2 regions of the Streptomyces sp. NPDC002886 genome follow, and region 2 is predicted to be linked to the other one. Evidence: riboswitches for the same ligand, from Rfam matches in the RefSeq annotation. Region 2 holds a riboswitch; the other holds the start of a gene.

Region 1 (7,848 bases), on a different contig from region 2:
GAACACGACCGCCCCCACGACCGCCCAGGCCACCGCCCACGCCGCCGCCGGCACGACCGCCCGGCTCACCGTCTGGGGGCCCGAGCTGGCCGCCGCCCTGGACTCGGTCCGGTTCGCCGTCTCGGCCGATCCCGGGCTGCCCGTGCTCGGCGGCATCCTGTTCGACATCGAGGACGGGGCGCTGCGCGTCGTGGCCACCGACCGGTACCGCCTGGCCGTGGCCCGCGCCGGGGTCACCGGCCACACCGGGCCCCGCGTCAGGCTCCTCGTACCCGCCCCGCTCGCGGACGCGATGCGGGCGCTGTTGAGCGACGACGCCCCGGTCCTGCTGACCGTGGACGGCGACCGCGTGGCCCTGGAGACGGAGGCGGCGGACCGCCAGGCGGCCGGCCGCTGCCTGGACCACGAGTTCCCCGACTACCGCCGCCTGGTCAGCCTGCCCGCGGGGCGCCGGGTCCTGGTCGACGTACCGGCCTTCCGCGAGGCGCTGGAGAACGGCCCCGTCCGGCCGGCCGTGCGCGAGCAGGACGGTGCGACCGGCGAGCTCAGTGTGCTCAGGGTGACCGGCGAGGGCACGGTGTCCCTCGGCGCGGATGGGGACGACGAACCGGCCGACGTCGGCCTGAACCGCGCGTTCCTGCTGGACGCGCTCGCCGCCGGAGCCCGCGACCGGCTGATCCTGGAGCTAGGCGCCCCCAAGGCCCCCGTGGCGATCCGCCGCCCCGACGACGAGGAGTCCTTCTCCCTCCTGATGCCGGTCCGGCTGGACGGGTAGCCGTCCGGACGTGACGGTGCCCCCGGCGGGATCCGCCGGGGGCACCGTCACGTGCGTGTCGAAACGGGCCGTCAGGCGATGGACCAGGCGATGCCGTCGAGGATGTCGTGCTCCGAGACGACGACCTCCGTGGCGCCGATCCGCTCCATGATCGCCAGCAGGACCAGGGCGCCCGCGCCGATCACGTCGACCCGTCCCGGGTGCATCACCGGGATGGCCGCGCGCTCGGCGTGCGTCAGCGTCAGCATCCGCTCGCTGATCTCGCGGACCGTCCCGTACGGGATCCGGGAGTGGTGGATCCGCGCCGAGTCGTACGCCTCCAGGCCCAGTGCGATCGCGGCGACCGTGGTCACCGAACCGGCCAGGCCCACCAGGGTGCGCGCCTCGGCCAGCGGGACCGTCTCGGAGGCCAGGTCCAGGGCCGCCTCGATGTCGGCCCGTATCGCGGCGATCTGCCCGGCGGTCGGCGGGTCGGTGACTACCCCGTCCACCGTCAGGTGACGCTCGGTCATCCGGACACAGCCCACGTCGACGGAGCGGGCCGCCCCGACGTGCTCGGTGCCGACCACGAACTCCGTGGAGCCGCCGCCGATGTCCACCACCAGGAAGGGCCGCTCCAGATCGGTGCGGCCGGTCAGCTCGCCGGTGGCGCCGGTGAAGGAGAACTCGGCCTCCTGGTCCCCGCTGATCACCTCGGGCTCGACGCCCAGGATGTCCAGGACGCCCCGGACGAACTCGTCCCGGTTCTCGGCGTCCCGGGAGGCCGAGGTCGCCACGAAGCGCACCCGTTCGGCGCCGAGCTCCTTGATGACCGCCGCGTACGCGCGGCACGCCGCGAAGGTGCGCTCCAGCGCCTCCGGGGCCAGCCGGCCGGTCTTGTCGACGCCCTGGCCGAGCCGGACGACGGTCATCCGGCGGTCCAGGTCGGTCAGCTCGCCGGTGGCGCGGTCGAGGTCCGCGACGAGGAGCCGGATGGAGTTCGTACCGCAGTCGACGGCCGCGACCCGGGTCACGCGCCCGCCTCCCCGTCCGTGGCCGTCGCGTTCTCGTCGGCCTTCTTCTCGCCGCACGGGGTGACGCAGGCGCCCTTGGCCCACCACTCGGGCAGCATCGCCAGGGCCTCGTCGCCGAACGGGTTCACGCCCGGGCCCGCGGCCAGGGAGTGGCCGACCAGCACGTGCAGGCACTTCACCCGGTCCGGCATGCCGCCGGCGCTCGGGAAGCCCTGGAGCACCTCGATGGCGTCGCGGCGGGTGATGTAGTCCTCGTGCGCGGCCCGGTAGGCCGCGGCCAGCTCCGGGTCCACGGCGAGGCGGGCCTGCATCTCCTTCATCACGCCGTTGGCCTCCAGCGTGCCGATCGCACCGGCGGCCCGCGGGCAGGTCAAGTAGTACAGCGTCGGGAAGGGGGTGCCGTCGGGGAGCCGCGGGGCGGTCTCCACCACGTCCGGCTGCCCGCAGGGGCAGCGGTGCGCGATGGCGCGGAGCCCGCGCGGGGGGCGGCCGAGCTGCTGTTCGAACGCCTCGATGTCGGCGGCGGTCGGCTCGGTCCGGTCGGTCTGGGGCGGGGGCGTCTGCATGCCTGGAGGAAGTCTTTTCGTTCTCGTGGATGGGTGGGACTCAGTCGCCCGGGCGGTCGGCCTTGTCGACGCCGTCCCAGACGTTGGAGTACCAGGGCCGGTCGGTGGCGGCCTGTCCGCCGCGGCGCTGCTCTCCCGCGGCGGCTCCGGGGTCGGTCATGATGTAGCTGACCTCACCCGGCCGGACGAAGTGCAGGTGCTTGCGCGCCTGCTGCTCGGCGTACGCGTTGTCCTGCCAGCGGGCCTTCTCGTCGCGCAGCCGTTCCAGCCGGTCCCGCGCGGAGACCGCCTCCTTCTGCTGCTGCGCGATCTCCGAGCGCTGGGAGACGTACTGGCGCATCGGATACGCGAGGGCGACGACCAGGGTACAGAGGACGAGCACGAGCAGGGCGGCCCGGCCGGTGAGCCGGCTGCGGCGGACCTGCCGGCGGGACTGCGAGCGGTACACGTGTGCCGCGGTCCGCTCACCGAGCTGCTTGAGCCTGGTCGCGGTCGAGAACGTGGCGAACCGGTCCCGGTTCCCGGCCATTGATCCGCCTCCCCTATATGCGCACGACGCACTACGTCCCCGCACACGGTACGGGACCGAGTGCGGGGACGTAGGGAGGCTTGCGCCCCTAAGGACCGATCAGGGTGTTCAGCCCTTGAAGCGCGGGAAGGCGCTGCGGCCGGCGTACACCGCGGCGTCGTCGAGGATCTCCTCGATGCGCAGCAGCTGGTTGTACTTGGCGACGCGGTCCGAGCGGGCCGGGGCGCCGGTCTTGATCTGGCCGCAGTTCACGGCGACCGCGAGGTCGGCGATCGTGACGTCCTCGGTCTCACCGGAACGGTGGGACATCATGCACTTGAAACCGTTGCGCTGGGCCATCTCGACGGCGTCCAGGGTCTCGGTCAGCGAACCGATCTGGTTCACCTTGACGAGCAGGGCGTTCGCCGAGCCCTCTTCGATGCCGCGGGCGAGACGCTCGGGGTTGGTGACGAAGAGGTCGTCGCCGACGATCTGGACCTTGGAGCCCAGGCGGTCGGTGAGGGTCTTCCAGCCGGCCCAGTCGTCCTCGAACAGCGGGTCCTCGATGGAGACCAGCGGGTACGCGTCGACGAGCTCGGCGTAGTAGTCGGTCATCTCGGCGGCCGAGCGGGACTTGCCCTCGAACTCGTAGTTGCCGTCCTTGTAGAACTCGGACGCGGCGACGTCGAGCGCGAGCGCGATCTGGGTGCCCGGGACGTAGCCGGCCTGCTTGATGGCCTCGACGATGAGGTCGAGCGCGGCGCGGTTCGACTCGAGGTTCGGCGCGAAGCCGCCCTCGTCGCCCAGACCGGTGGAGAGGCCCTTGGTGTGCAGGACCTTCTTGAGGGTGTGGTAGACCTCGGCACCCCAGCGAAGGGCCTCGGAGAAGGACTCCGCGCCGATCGGGGCGATCATGAACTCCTGGATGTCGACGTTGGAGTCGGCGTGCGACCCACCGTTCAGGATGTTCATCATCGGAACGGGCAGCAGGTGCGCGTTCGGGCCGCCGAGGTAGCGGAACAGCGGGAGGTCCGAGGCCTCGGACGCGGCGTGCGCGACGGCGAGGGAGACGCCCAGGATGGCGTTGGCGCCGAGGGAGCCCTTGTTCTCGGTGGCGTCCAGGTCGATCATCGCCTGGTCGATCAGGCGCTGCTCGGTGGCGTCGTAGCCGACGAGCTCCGGGCCGAGCTGCTCGATGACGGCGAGGACGGCCTTCTCTACGCCCTTGCCGAAGTAACGGTTGGGGTCACCGTCACGGAGCTCTACGGCTTCGAACGCTCCGGTGGAGGCGCCGGACGGGACTGCAGCACGGCCGGTGCTGCCATCGTCGAGGCCCACCTCGACCTCGACCGTGGGGTTGCCTCGGGAGTCCAGGATTTCCCGGGCTACGACGACGTCGATGGACGGCACGAGCATCTCCTTCTGGGATGTGACGCTGGGTGTGCGGTGGCGTGTCAGGCCGTGGGATGGCCTTGCCGCTTAGAGCCTAACCGCCTCCGGGCACTCGGCCAGCCGACCGCCCGGGGGCTGGGACGAAAAAGGGCCTGAATGCCCCTCTTACAGGACATAGGACCCTTGATCATCGGCCTTTCGGAGGCTTCGTCAGGCCGGAGACATCCGCACACAGCACCGCCCGGCGCGAAGGGGGTTACGCGCCGGGCGGTGGAATCGCTGGTGGAACTACGCGGTGGAACTACTGCGCGTCGCGGAAGCGGACACGAGCGTTCTCACGGCTTTCAGCTGAGGTTCAGCTTCTGGCCGGGGTAGATCAGGTTGGCGTCCGACACGATCTCCTTGTTGAGCTCGAAGAGCTTCTCCCAGCCACCGGACACGTTGTTCGCGTCGGCGATCGCACCCAGCGTGTCGCCGGACTTGACCTCGTAGGAGCCGTTGCCCGTCTTCGGGGCGGCGGCCGGACGCTCGGAGCGGGTCGTCGGAGCCTCGACGCGCTTGGTCTCCTTCTTCGGAGCCTCGGCCTTCGGCTTCGGCTTCACCTTCGGCGCGGCCGGCTTCGGCTGCGTCTTCGGCTTGGAGGGGGTGGTCGTCCCCGAGCCGCCGCCGGTGTAGGAGGAGTTCGACAGGCCGACGCCGCAGGACGGCCAGGCGCCCTTGCCCTGGCCCTTGAGGACCTTCTCGGCGATGGCTATCTGCTGGCCCTTGGAGGCCTGGTTGGCCTGCGCGGCGTACGCCTTGCCGCCGTACGCGGCCCAGGTGGAGGACGAGAACTGCAGGCCGCCGTAGTAGCCGTTGCCCGTGTTGATGGACCAGTTGCCGCCGGACTCGCACGAGGCGACCCGGTCCCACTCGGCGCCGGTCGCGGCGGAAGCGGTGCCCGCGGCCATCAGCGGCGCGGCCACGGCGACACCGGCGACACCGGCGAGCGTGACGATGCGGACGGCCTTGGAGCCGCGACGGTGCTTGCCCTTGCCCGAAAGCAGCATGGAGTTCTCCTCACCGACGCCTACGAGGTGAGCTGTCGGGTTCGGGCGAGTGAGTGCCCGGCCGAGCGACCTAGCGCTCGTCTTAACCCCTAGCCGGCGATGTGACCGTCTCTCAACGGCCGCTACCGGCGCCTACCTTGGTTCCCCCGCTCCTGCCTTCGGCGCTTTACGCGACGAGTGTTCCCTCCGTCCGCCGGCAGGATTCGGCGATGCGGTCGAAGGAGCCCGCGGTGGCGAGCGATTCAGAAGGTAGACAGGTCTCCCCCCGATGTTCAACGAGGAACATCGGGGGGAACCGGTGCCTACTTGCGCTCCCCGGAAGGGTGTTTGCGCAGGTGAGGGCGGGGTTTGCGGAACCCGCCGGACCGGACACGCCAGTTGACCTGAAGAGACACATGTCTCACTTACAGAAAACGGACAATCAGCTGGTTCCGGGCGACTTAAGTGCCCCTATTGATCCGTTAGATCCAGATTCTGGCCGGGCTTGATCAGGTCCGCATCGCCGCCGATGACCTGCTCGTTGGCCTCGTAGAGACCCTTCCAGCCACCCTTCACTCCGTTGGCGTCCGCGATCTCGATGAGGCTGTCGCCCGCCTTCACGGTGTACGTCGACTCCGACGCGGCATCAGACGCGGAGGCCGTCTCGACCGCGGCCGGGCCGCGGTGCTTGCCGCCGCCCTCGGTCGAACCGGAAGCCGAACCGGAGGCCGCACCGGGGGTCGGCGTCGCGCCCGGAGCGGTGGACGCACCGGGTGCGGCCGGAGTCGTCGGGGCCGTGGGATCAACCGGGTTGACCGTATTTGCCGGGTTCGTCGGGTCCCCCGGATTGGACGGGGACACCGGAGTCGTCAGGTCCCCCGACGGCGGAGCCACCGGCGTGGTGGGGCCGACCGGAGCGGTCGGGTCCCCGGACGGCGGCGCCACCGGGGTGGTGGGGTCCACCGGGCTCGTGGGAGCCGTCGGGTCGCCCGGGAGTCCCGGGGGCGTCTCCAGGTCCGGCGCGGGCATGACGGGCAGTTCGCCGGGCACGCCGATCGGGTAGTCGGGCTGCGTCGAGGCCGACGGGGCCTCGGGAGCCGGGGTCTTCGGCGTAGGGGCTCCGAAGTCCGTGGACGGCTTGCCCGAGCCGGTGTGGGGCACGGAGTCGTCCGGGCGGGAGGGCGCCGGGGAGGCGGATCCGGAACCGCTGGGCAGGCCCGGGTCCACCTCGGCGGCGGGCGCGTCCTGGGTCAGACCGGCCGGCACTCCGCACAGCGGCCACGCCTGCGGGCCCTGGGAAGCCAGCACGCGCTCGGCGACCGCGATCTGCTGGGAGCGGCTGGCCAGGTCGGCGCGCTCGGCGAAGTCGAGCCCGCCGGCCCTCTTCCACTGCTCCTGGGTGAACTGCAGCCCGCCGTACGCGCCGCCGCCGAAGTTGGCACTCCACGTGCCGCCGCTCTCGCATTCGGCGACCTTGTCCCATGTGGAGGTCTCCGCCGCGCTCGCGCCCGTGGCGGCGAGCAGCGGCAGGGCGAGTGCGGTGCCGGTGACTCCGGCGGTGACGACAAGTGCGGGCACTTGTCGGGGGCGTCTGTGGCGGCCGTTCCCGGAACGCATGAGGCTGCACCTTTCGCATAACGGCGGGGTAACGGCAGAACCTAGCGGCCTTCGAACGCCTGTCACAAGTTTGGGCAGTGAACTGACTTCGGATCAGGCTGGTTTCAGGTGTTTTGGGGCTTCGATTCGGCGCTGAAGCGGACCGGCAGCGTCCGCAGCCCCCGCATGATGAGCCCACCGCGCCAGCGCAGCTCTTCGGGTGCCACGGCGAGTTCCAGATCGGGCAGCCGCGTCAGCAGGGTCGCGAGGGCGGTCTGCCCTTCGAGCCGGGCGAGCGGGGCACCCAGGCAGTAGTGGATGCCGTGCCCGTACCCGAGGTGCTGGTTGTCCGTCCGGGACAGGTCCAGGGTGTCCGGGTCGGCGAACCGTTCGGGGTCCCGGTCGGCCGCCGCCAAGACCACCAGGACCGGATCTCCCGCCGCGATGTCCCGGCCGCCGAGGGTGAAGGACTCGGTGGCGAACCGCCAGGTGGCCAGCTCCACCGGGCCGTCGTAGCGCAGCAGCTCCTCCACGCCGGTCTCCAGCAGTCCGGTCTCGCCCGCGGCCAGGGAGAGCTGGAGCCGCTCGCGCTGCTCCGGGTTCATGAAGAGGGAGTGGACCCCGTTGCCGATGAGGTTGACCGTGGTCTCGAACCCCGCGAACAAGAGGATGAAGGCCATGGCGGTGGCCTCGGCCTCCGTCAGGTGGTCGCCGTGGTCGCTCGCCCGGATCAGATCGGAGATCAGGTCGTCGCCGAGGTCGTCGCGCTTGCGGTGGATGAGCTCCCCGAGATAGGTGCGCATCTGCTTCACGGACCGGGCCACGCCGCCGCGCGGCCCGCCGCCGTGGCGGATCATCATTCCCGCCCAGTCGCGGAAGTCGTCCTGGTCCTCTCGCGGTACGCCGAGCATCTCGCAGATGGCGTAGATGGGGAGCGGGAAGGCGAACTCGTGGATGAGGTCCGCCTCCC
Region 2 (7,848 bases):
GCTGGCCGGCGGCCCCGCTCTCGTCGATGTCCTCGAACTCGGGCACCTGCCCGACCTCGGCGACGGCCCGGCGCCACTGCCCGTACCGGACGGCTTCCGCGACGGCCTTGACGGCCCGCTCGGCGGCGGGGTAGCTGGGGATCCGGGCCGTGCCGGGAGCGGGCGCGGCCCCGCCCCCGGCGCCGCCGCGGGCCGGCTCCGGCCGGAAGGGCGCGGCCGGGGGGACGGGGGCGGCGGGCCGGGAGACGGGCACGGTGTCGGATACGGGCCCGGTGCCGGACACCGGACCGGCGTCGGGCATCGCCTCGGACCCTGCCGCCAGAGCCGCCAGAGCCGTCGCGGGCGTCGGCAGCACCGCGGGCAGCGCGTCCGCGAGGTCCGCCGCGGCGGCCGGCGCCGTGGCGGCCGAGAGCGCCTCGGCGAGGGCGCCCAGCTCCACGTGGACCACGGCCACCGGCTTGCCGGGGTGCGCGGCGGCGGCCGCCCGCAGGGCCTCCGCCAGATCGTCGGCGAGCGCGTGCTCGCTCACCCACGGGATCGCGGTGACGACGACGACGTCGGTGTCCGGCGAGGCCAGCGCCGCGGAGACGGCCCTGCGGAAGTCCTCCGGCGAGGCGGCCGTGGTCAGGTCGAGCGGCGGCAGCGGCCGCAGCCCCTCCGTGAGGCAGGCGTCGTAGGTGAGGACCCCGAGCGATTCCGAGTTGCCGAGGATGGCCACCCGCGGCCCGGCCGGTACGGGCTGCGAGGCCAGCAGCAGGCCGACGTCCACCAGCTCGGTCACCGTGTCGACCCGGATGACGCCGGCCTGCCGCAGCAGCTCCGAGACCGTCGCCTCGGGCAGCCGGGTGCCGGGGACCACGTGTCCGGCGGGGGTGTGCCTGCCTCCCTTGGCCACGACCACGGGCTTGACGGCCGCGGTGCGCCGGGCGAGCCGGGTGAACTTCCTCGGGTTGCCCAGGGTCTCCAGGTACATGAGCGCGACGTCGGTGGCCTCGTCGTCGTACCAGTACTGGAGGATGTCGTTGCCGGAGACGTCGGCCCGGTTTCCGGCGGAGACGAAGGAGGAGAGCCCCTCCCCGCGCCGCAGCAGCCCGGAGAGCAGCGCGATGCCGATCGCCCCGGACTGGGTGAACAGCCCGATCCGGCCCCGGGCGGGGGCCGGAGCGGGGGCCAGGGAGGCGTTCAGCTCCACCTCGGGGGCCGTGTTGATCACCCCGAAGGCGTTCGGTCCGATCAGCCGCATCCCGTACGAGCGCACCTGGCGCACCAGTTCGCGCTGGCGGGCCATGCCCTCGGCCCCGCTCTCCCCGTACCCGGCGGACAGCACGACCAGCCCCTGCACCCCGTGCTCGCCGCAGGCCGCCACCGCGTCCGGGACCCGGTCGGCCGGGACCGCGATGACGGCGAGGTCCACCGGGGCGCCGACGGCGCCGAGCGTGGGGTAGGCGCGTACGCCGTCGAGCAGATCCCGGGTGACCGCCTCGTTGACCGCGTAGAGGTGGCCGTGGAAGCCGCTGTCGCGCAGGTTGCGCAGGGCCGCCGCGCCCACGCCCGCGAGGGAGCGGCTGACGCCGATCACCGCCACCGAGCCGGGGGACAGCAGCCGCTGGACGGAGCGGGCCTCGGCGCGCTGTTCGCGGGCGCGCTGGACGGCGAGGGACTCGGCGGTCGGTTCGAGGTCGAGCGTGAGGTGGACGGAGCCGTCCTCGAAGCTGCGCTTCTGCTGGTAGCCGGCGTCCGTGAACACCTTGATCATCTTGCCGTTGGCGGGCAGTACCTCGGCCGCGAACCGGCGGATCCCCCGCTCGCGGGCCACCGCGCCGATGTGCTCGAGCAGGGCGGAGGCGACCCCGCGTCCCTGATGGGCGTCCTGGACGAGGAAGGCGACCTCGGCCTCGTCGGAGGGGCCGGTGGCGGAGCGGCCGTCCGCGCCGATCCGGTCGTAGCGGACGGTGGCGATGAACTCGCCGCCGATCGTCGCGGCGAGGCCGACCCGGTCCACGTAGTCGTGGTGCGTGAAGCGGTGCACGTCACGGTCGGAGAGCCGGGGGTACGGAGCGAAGAACCGGTAGTACTTCGACTCGTCCGAGACCTGCTCGTAGAAACTGACCAGCCGGCCCGCGTCGGCGGTGGTGATGGGCCGGATCCGGGCGGTCCCGCCGTCCCGAAGGACGACGTCGGCTTCCCAGTGGTCCGGGTACGAGGGGTCGGACGCGGTGGTCATGGGGTCACCTTAAGGCGCGAACGGTTCGATTGGCCTGGGCGCGGCGCATCGGGCAAGCTGGCTCGAATCAGGGCAAGCTGGGGGAGGTCGAACGGCGGGAAACTCGGGCCGAAGGTCGGTTCGACCATTCCGGACGTCGTGAGAGACTGGTCTAGACAACCCGTAAGCACCTGAAGGGCATCACCATGGCAGAGCGCCGCGTCAACGTCGGCTGGGCCGAGGGCCTGCACGCTCGTCCCGCCTCGATCTTCGTCCGCGCGACGACCGCTTCCGGCGTCCCGGTGACCATCGCGAAGGCCGGCGGCGACCCCGTCAACGCCGCCTCCATGCTGGCGGTTCTGGGCCTGGGCGCCCAGGGCGGCGAGGAGATCGTCCTCTCGTCCTCCGCCGATGGCGCCGAGGCCGCGCTGGACCGCCTCGCGAAGCTGGTCGCCGAGGGCCTCGAGGAGCTCCCCGAGACCGTCTGACCCTTCGGGTTCGACCCGCAGGACTTGCTGGACTTGCACGGCGAAGCCGTTGCCCCCGACCCACGAGGTCGAGGGCAACGGCTTCGCTGCTTTCCGTGCGGGGATCCGGCCGGCCGGCTCTGCCCGGCCATTTCGGAACGGCCCGTCCCGGTGGCCCGAATTCCGGCGGCATAATGGCGCCCGGGGCGCGGGGAATTACAAAGGGGCTCGGGGCACTAATTACCGGCCCGGATATCCTCTCTTTGTATACGGCGTTTGTTAATGCGGAACGCTCGCCGTGTTTACGGCAGGTTGCAAAGTCCTCACGCGCATCCTGTGCGCCCCCGCCGCGCGGTCCACGTGCGCCGCCATCAGCATCCGGGCCCGCTCCGCGTCGCCCCGGGCCACCGCGTCCACGATCGCGCCGTGCTCCGCCCAGGACTCCGCGGGCCGCACCGGGGCCTCCACCACGTACATCCAGGCCACCTTGTGGCGCATCTGGGTGAGCAGGGCGATGAGTCCGGGGCTGCCCGAGGCCTGGGAGAGCGTCTCGTGGAACCAGCCGCCCAGGGAGCGCAGATCCTCCCCCTGGCCCCTCCTGGCGCGCTCTTGGCCCAGCCTGACCAGCCCGCGCAGCACCTTGAGGTGGGCCTCGCTGCGCCGCCTGGCCGCCCGGGCGGCCGCGAGGGGCTCCAGCAGCATCCGCAGCTCCAGGAGGTCGGCCGCCTCCTGCTCGGTCGGCTCGGCCACGCAGGCACCGGCATGCCGGCGGGTGGTCACGAACCCCTCGGACTCCAACGTGCGCAGCGCCTCGCGCACCGGAACGCGCGAGACCCCGTACCTGCGGGCCAGGACCTCCTCGGTCAGCCGGGCGCCGGGCCCGAACACCCCGGAGACGATGTCGTCGCGGATCGCTGTGCATACCGTGTGCGCGGGAATACGCAAGACCGGACCTCCGCCTTTTTCGTATGGCTGTGCGCGTTGCGACTCTATTGCAACACACGATAATTTCCGAGGACGGCCGGAAATACGAAACATTCACACAATGCGGAGTGCGAAACACGACGAAGGCCCCGGCTCTCAAAGAGCCGGGGCCTTCGCGGAAGACGTGCGCTGGGGCGAGCGGGTCAGACGCTGACGCCGTGCGAGCGCAGGTACGTGAGGGGGTTGATGTCCGAACCGTAGTCGGCGCCGGTGCGGGCCTCGAAGTGCAGGTGCGGGCCGCTGGAGTTGCCGGTGGAGCCCGACAGGCCGATCTGCTGGCCCGGGGTGACCTGCTGGCCGACCCGGACGCTCAGCGAGGACATGTGACCGTACTGGGTGTACGTGCCGTCGGCGTGCTTGATGACGACGTTGTTGCCGTACGCGCCGCCCCAGCCCGCCTCGACCACGGTGCCCAGGCCGACCGCGTGCACGGAGGTGCCGGAGGAGGCGTGGAAGTCGATGCCGGTGTGGCTGCCGGAGGACCACATGCCGCCGCCCGCGTGGTACTGCGTGCTGACGTAGGAGCCGTCGATCGGCGAAACGAAGGTGTTGAGGCGCTTGCGCTCCTCTTCGCGGGCGGCGCGCTCGGCGGCCTCGCGCTCGGCCTTGGCCTGGGCTTCGGCCTTCGCCTTCGCCTCGGCGGCCCGCTGGCGGGCGTCGGCCTCGGCCTGCGCCTTGGCGGCGGCGGCCTCGGCGGCCCGCTCCTGGGACTGGGCCTGGGCCTCTACGTCACCGGCGAGCTCGTCGGCCAGCACGATGGTGTTCAGGGCGCCGGTGTCCTCCAGCGAGGGGGACTTGTCCGCGGCGAACGCGGGACCGGCCAGGGAGCCCACGACGCCGGTGGCGGCGAGGGCGGCTATGCCGGCGTAGCCGGCGGTCTTGCGGCTCAGACGGCTCGAACCACGGTGCTTGCCGGCGGCACTACTGCCAAACGCCATGAAGGGGCTGATCCTTTCCTTCCCTCTCGCCTACCGGGTTAGCTGACGGGTTCGGAGCAGGAAGGTCTCCTACGGGCCCCCTCTTGCGAGGCGGTCCGATTCACCCCAGGGACACAAGTGGGTCCCCGGCTCCCCAGGCTCGCGCCTGACGGGGACTCGGCGATCACTGCCCGGTGCCGCGGACGCGGCGGTTACAACTGACGGACAGCACGGCCGACGCTAGGCGGATCATCAGTCAATCGCCAAACAGACGCGCCTTTTTGTTGCGTACGCCACACCACATACAAGCAACCACACCAGAAAAGGGACAAGCAACCCAAAAGGGACCCCAGCGGACAAGCCGCCGGAGCCCCTTCCGCGGCGGGCCAGTTGACGGCCCGCCGGAGATCAACTGACGATCAGTTGGCGACCACGGTCACTTCGCCGATGCCGAGGGCCCGTACCGGCTCCTCGATCAGCGAGGCGTCCCCGACCAGGACCGTGACCAGACGGTCCACCGGGAAGGCGCTGACGACCGCCGAAGTGGCCTCCACCGTCCCCGTTTCGGCCAGCCGCGCGTACAACTGCGCCTGGTAGTCGTCCGGAAGCTCCTGCTCGACCTGGTCGGCGAGCGTGCCCGCGACGGAGGCCGCCGTCTCGAACTTCAGCGGGGCCACCCCCACCAAGTTCTGCACGGCCACGTCCCGTTCGGCGTCGGTCAGGCCGCCCTCCGCGAGGGTACGCAGCACCGTCCAGAGGTCGTCCAGGGCCGGGCCGGTGTTCGGGGTGTCCACCGAGCCGCTGATGGCGAGCATCGAGGCGCCCTTGCCGTCGGCGGTGGAGCGCAGCACCTGGCCGAAGGCGCGCACGCCGTACGTGTACCCCTTCTCCTCGCGCAGCACCTTGTCCAGCCGGGAGGTGAGCGTGCCGCCCAGGCAGTACGTGCCGAGCACCTGGGGCGCCCAGACCCGGTCGTGCCGGTCCGCCCCGATGCGGCCGATCAGCAGCTGCGTCTGGACCGCGCCGGGCCGGTCCACGATGACCACGCGGCCCGTGTCGTCGGCGGTGATCGGCGGGACCGGGCGCGGGGCGGTGGTGTCGCCGGTCCACGCGCCCAGGGTGTCGGCCAGGACGGCGTCCAGGTCGATGCCGGTCAGATCGCCCACGACCACCGCGGTGGCGGTCGCGGGGCGCACGTGGGCCTCGTAGAAGGCGCGTACGGCCGCGGAGTCGATGCGGGCGACCGTCTCCTCGGTTCCCTGACGCGGGCGCGACATCCGCAGGGTGGCCGGGAAGAGCTCCTTCGAGAGCTGCTTGGCGGCGCGGCGCTGCGGGTTGGCGCTCTCGTGCGGGATCTCGTCGAGCCGGTTGCGCACCAGGCGGTCGACCTCGGCGTCGGCGAAGGCCGGCGCGCGCAGCGCCTCGGCGACCAGCCCCAGCGCCTTGTGCAGGCGGGAGGCCGGGACCTCCAGGGAGACCCGCAGGCCGGGGTGGTCGGCGTGCGCGTCGAGGGTGGCGCCGCAGCGCTCCAGCTCGGCGGCGAACTCCTCGGCGGAGCGCTTGTCGGTGCCCTCCGACAGGGCGCGGACCATGATCGTGGCCACGCCGTCGAGGCCCTCGGGCTCCGCGTCGAGCGGGGCGGCGAGGTTGATCTCGACCGCGACGACCTGCTGGCCCGGGCGCTGGCAGCGCAGCAGGGTCAGGCCGTTGGCCAGTACCCCGCGCTCGGGGGCCGGGAAGGCCCACGGCTGCGGCTCGCCGGCCTCGGGGCGCGGGTGGAAGGTCATCGTGACGGCTGCGGTGTCGGCTGCGGTGTCGCTCACTGCTCCGCCCCCTCGTTCTGGTCGCTCGCGTCGGTCTCTTCGGTGTCTTCGGCGTCGTCCGCGGCGATCGGCTCGTAGACGAGCACCGCCCGGTTGTCGGGGCGCAGTCGGGCCGCGGCCACGGCCTGCACCTCCTCGGCGGTGATGTCGAGGACGCGCTGGACGGCGGTCAGCGCCAGCTGCGGGTCGCCGAACAGCACCGCGAAGCGGCACAGTTCGTCGGCGCGGCCCGCCACCGTGCTCAGCCGGTCCAGCCACTCGCGCTCCAGCTGGGCCTGCGCGCGCTCCATCTCCTCGGCCGTCGGGCCCTCGGCGGCGAACCGCGCGAGCTCCTCGTCCACGGCCGCCTCGATGGCGGGCACCTCGACCCCGCTGGAGGTCTTGACGTCCAGCCAGCCCAGCGAGGGCGCGCCGGCGAGGCGCAGCATGCCGAAGCCGGCGGCCACGGCACTCTGGTCACGGCGCACCAGCCGGTTGTGCAGACGGGAGGACTCGCCGCTGCCCAGGACGGTCAGCGCCACGTCGGCGGCGTCGCACTCGCGGGTGCCGTCGTGCGGGAGGCGGTAGGCCGCCATCAGCGCGCGGGCCGGGACCTCCTCGACGATCTCCTCGCGCAGCTGCCCGCCCATGATCTCGGGGAGCGAACCGTCGCGCGGCGGCTGCTTGCCGTCGTGGCCGGGGATGGTGCCGAAGTACTTCTCCACCCAGGCGAGGGTCTTCTCGGGGTCGATGTCGCCGACGACCGAGAGCACCGCGTTGTTGGGCGCGTAGTACGTACGGAAGAACGCGCGCGCGTCCTCCAGGGACGCGGCGTCCAGATCGGCCATGGACCCGATCGGGGTGTGGTGGTACGGGTGGCCCTCCGGGTAGGCCAGGGCCGTCAGCCTCTCGAAGGCCGTGCCGTAGGGGACGTTGTCGTACCGCTGGCGGCGCTCGTTCTTGACGACGTCGCGCTGGTTCTCCATGGACTCGTCGTCCAGGGCGGCCAGCAGCGAGCCCATCCGGTCCGCCTCCAGCCACAGCGCGAGCTCCAGCTGGTGGGTCGGCATCGTCTCGAAGTAGTTGGTCCGCTCGAAGCTGGTGGTCCCGTTGAGGGAGCCGCCGGCTCCCTGGACCAGTTCGAAGTGGCCGTTTCCGGAGACGTTCTTCGACCCCTGGAACATCAGGTGCTCGAAGAGGTGAGCCAGGCCCGTACGTCCCTTGACTTCGTGGCGCGAGCCGACGTCGTACCAGAGGCAGACCGCGGCGACCGGAGTCAGGTGGTCCTCGGACAGCACCACGCGCAGGCCGTTGGCCAGCCGGTGCTCGGTCGCTGTGAGGCCGCCGGAGCCTGCGTGAGCTGTGGCCGTGTGACCCATGGGCATGTGGTCCCTTCGATCGCGATGCAGAGATTCCTGTCAGACCTGCCACTGTATGCAAGCGTGTCGCCGGGCGGAGAAGTTCCCGGCCCAGTC

The links. Region 2 has a riboswitch for cyclic di-AMP ahead of ACFYYB_RS30680 (M23 family metallopeptidase). Riboswitches for the same ligand answer to the same signal wherever they lie in the genome.
Region 1: linked by a shared signal. The riboswitch ahead of ACFYYB_RS31600 (transglycosylase family protein) and the one ahead of ACFYYB_RS30680 (M23 family metallopeptidase) in region 2 are both predicted to bind cyclic di-AMP.

Annotation. Positions count from the first base shown of each region.
Region 1 covers NZ_JBIAPV010000009.1:89,413-97,260, forward strand. Annotated here, with positions in the region: gene ACFYYB_RS31575 (MerR family transcriptional regulator) at 1-775, shown strand, start outside; gene ACFYYB_RS31580 (exopolyphosphatase) at 847-1,788, opposite strand; gene ACFYYB_RS31585 (DUF501 domain-containing protein) at 1,785-2,354, opposite strand; gene ACFYYB_RS31590 (septum formation initiator family protein) at 2,395-2,883, opposite strand; gene eno (phosphopyruvate hydratase) at 2,992-4,278, opposite strand; gene ACFYYB_RS31600 (transglycosylase family protein) at 4,599-5,303, opposite strand; cyclic di-AMP (ydaO/yuaA leader) riboswitch at 5,306-5,477, opposite strand; gene ACFYYB_RS31605 (transglycosylase family protein) at 5,754-6,860, opposite strand; gene ACFYYB_RS31610 (cytochrome P450) at 7,004-7,848, opposite strand, start outside.
Region 2 covers NZ_JBIAPV010000008.1:186,112-193,959, forward strand. Annotated here, with positions in the region: gene ACFYYB_RS30665 (GNAT family N-acetyltransferase) at 1-2,224, opposite strand, end outside; gene ACFYYB_RS30670 (HPr family phosphocarrier protein) at 2,410-2,691, shown strand; gene ACFYYB_RS30675 (GntR family transcriptional regulator) at 2,950-3,615, opposite strand; gene ACFYYB_RS30680 (M23 family metallopeptidase) at 3,798-4,592, opposite strand; cyclic di-AMP (ydaO/yuaA leader) riboswitch at 4,605-4,764, opposite strand; gene ACFYYB_RS30685 (M16 family metallopeptidase) at 4,991-6,358, opposite strand; gene ACFYYB_RS30690 (M16 family metallopeptidase) at 6,391-7,752, opposite strand.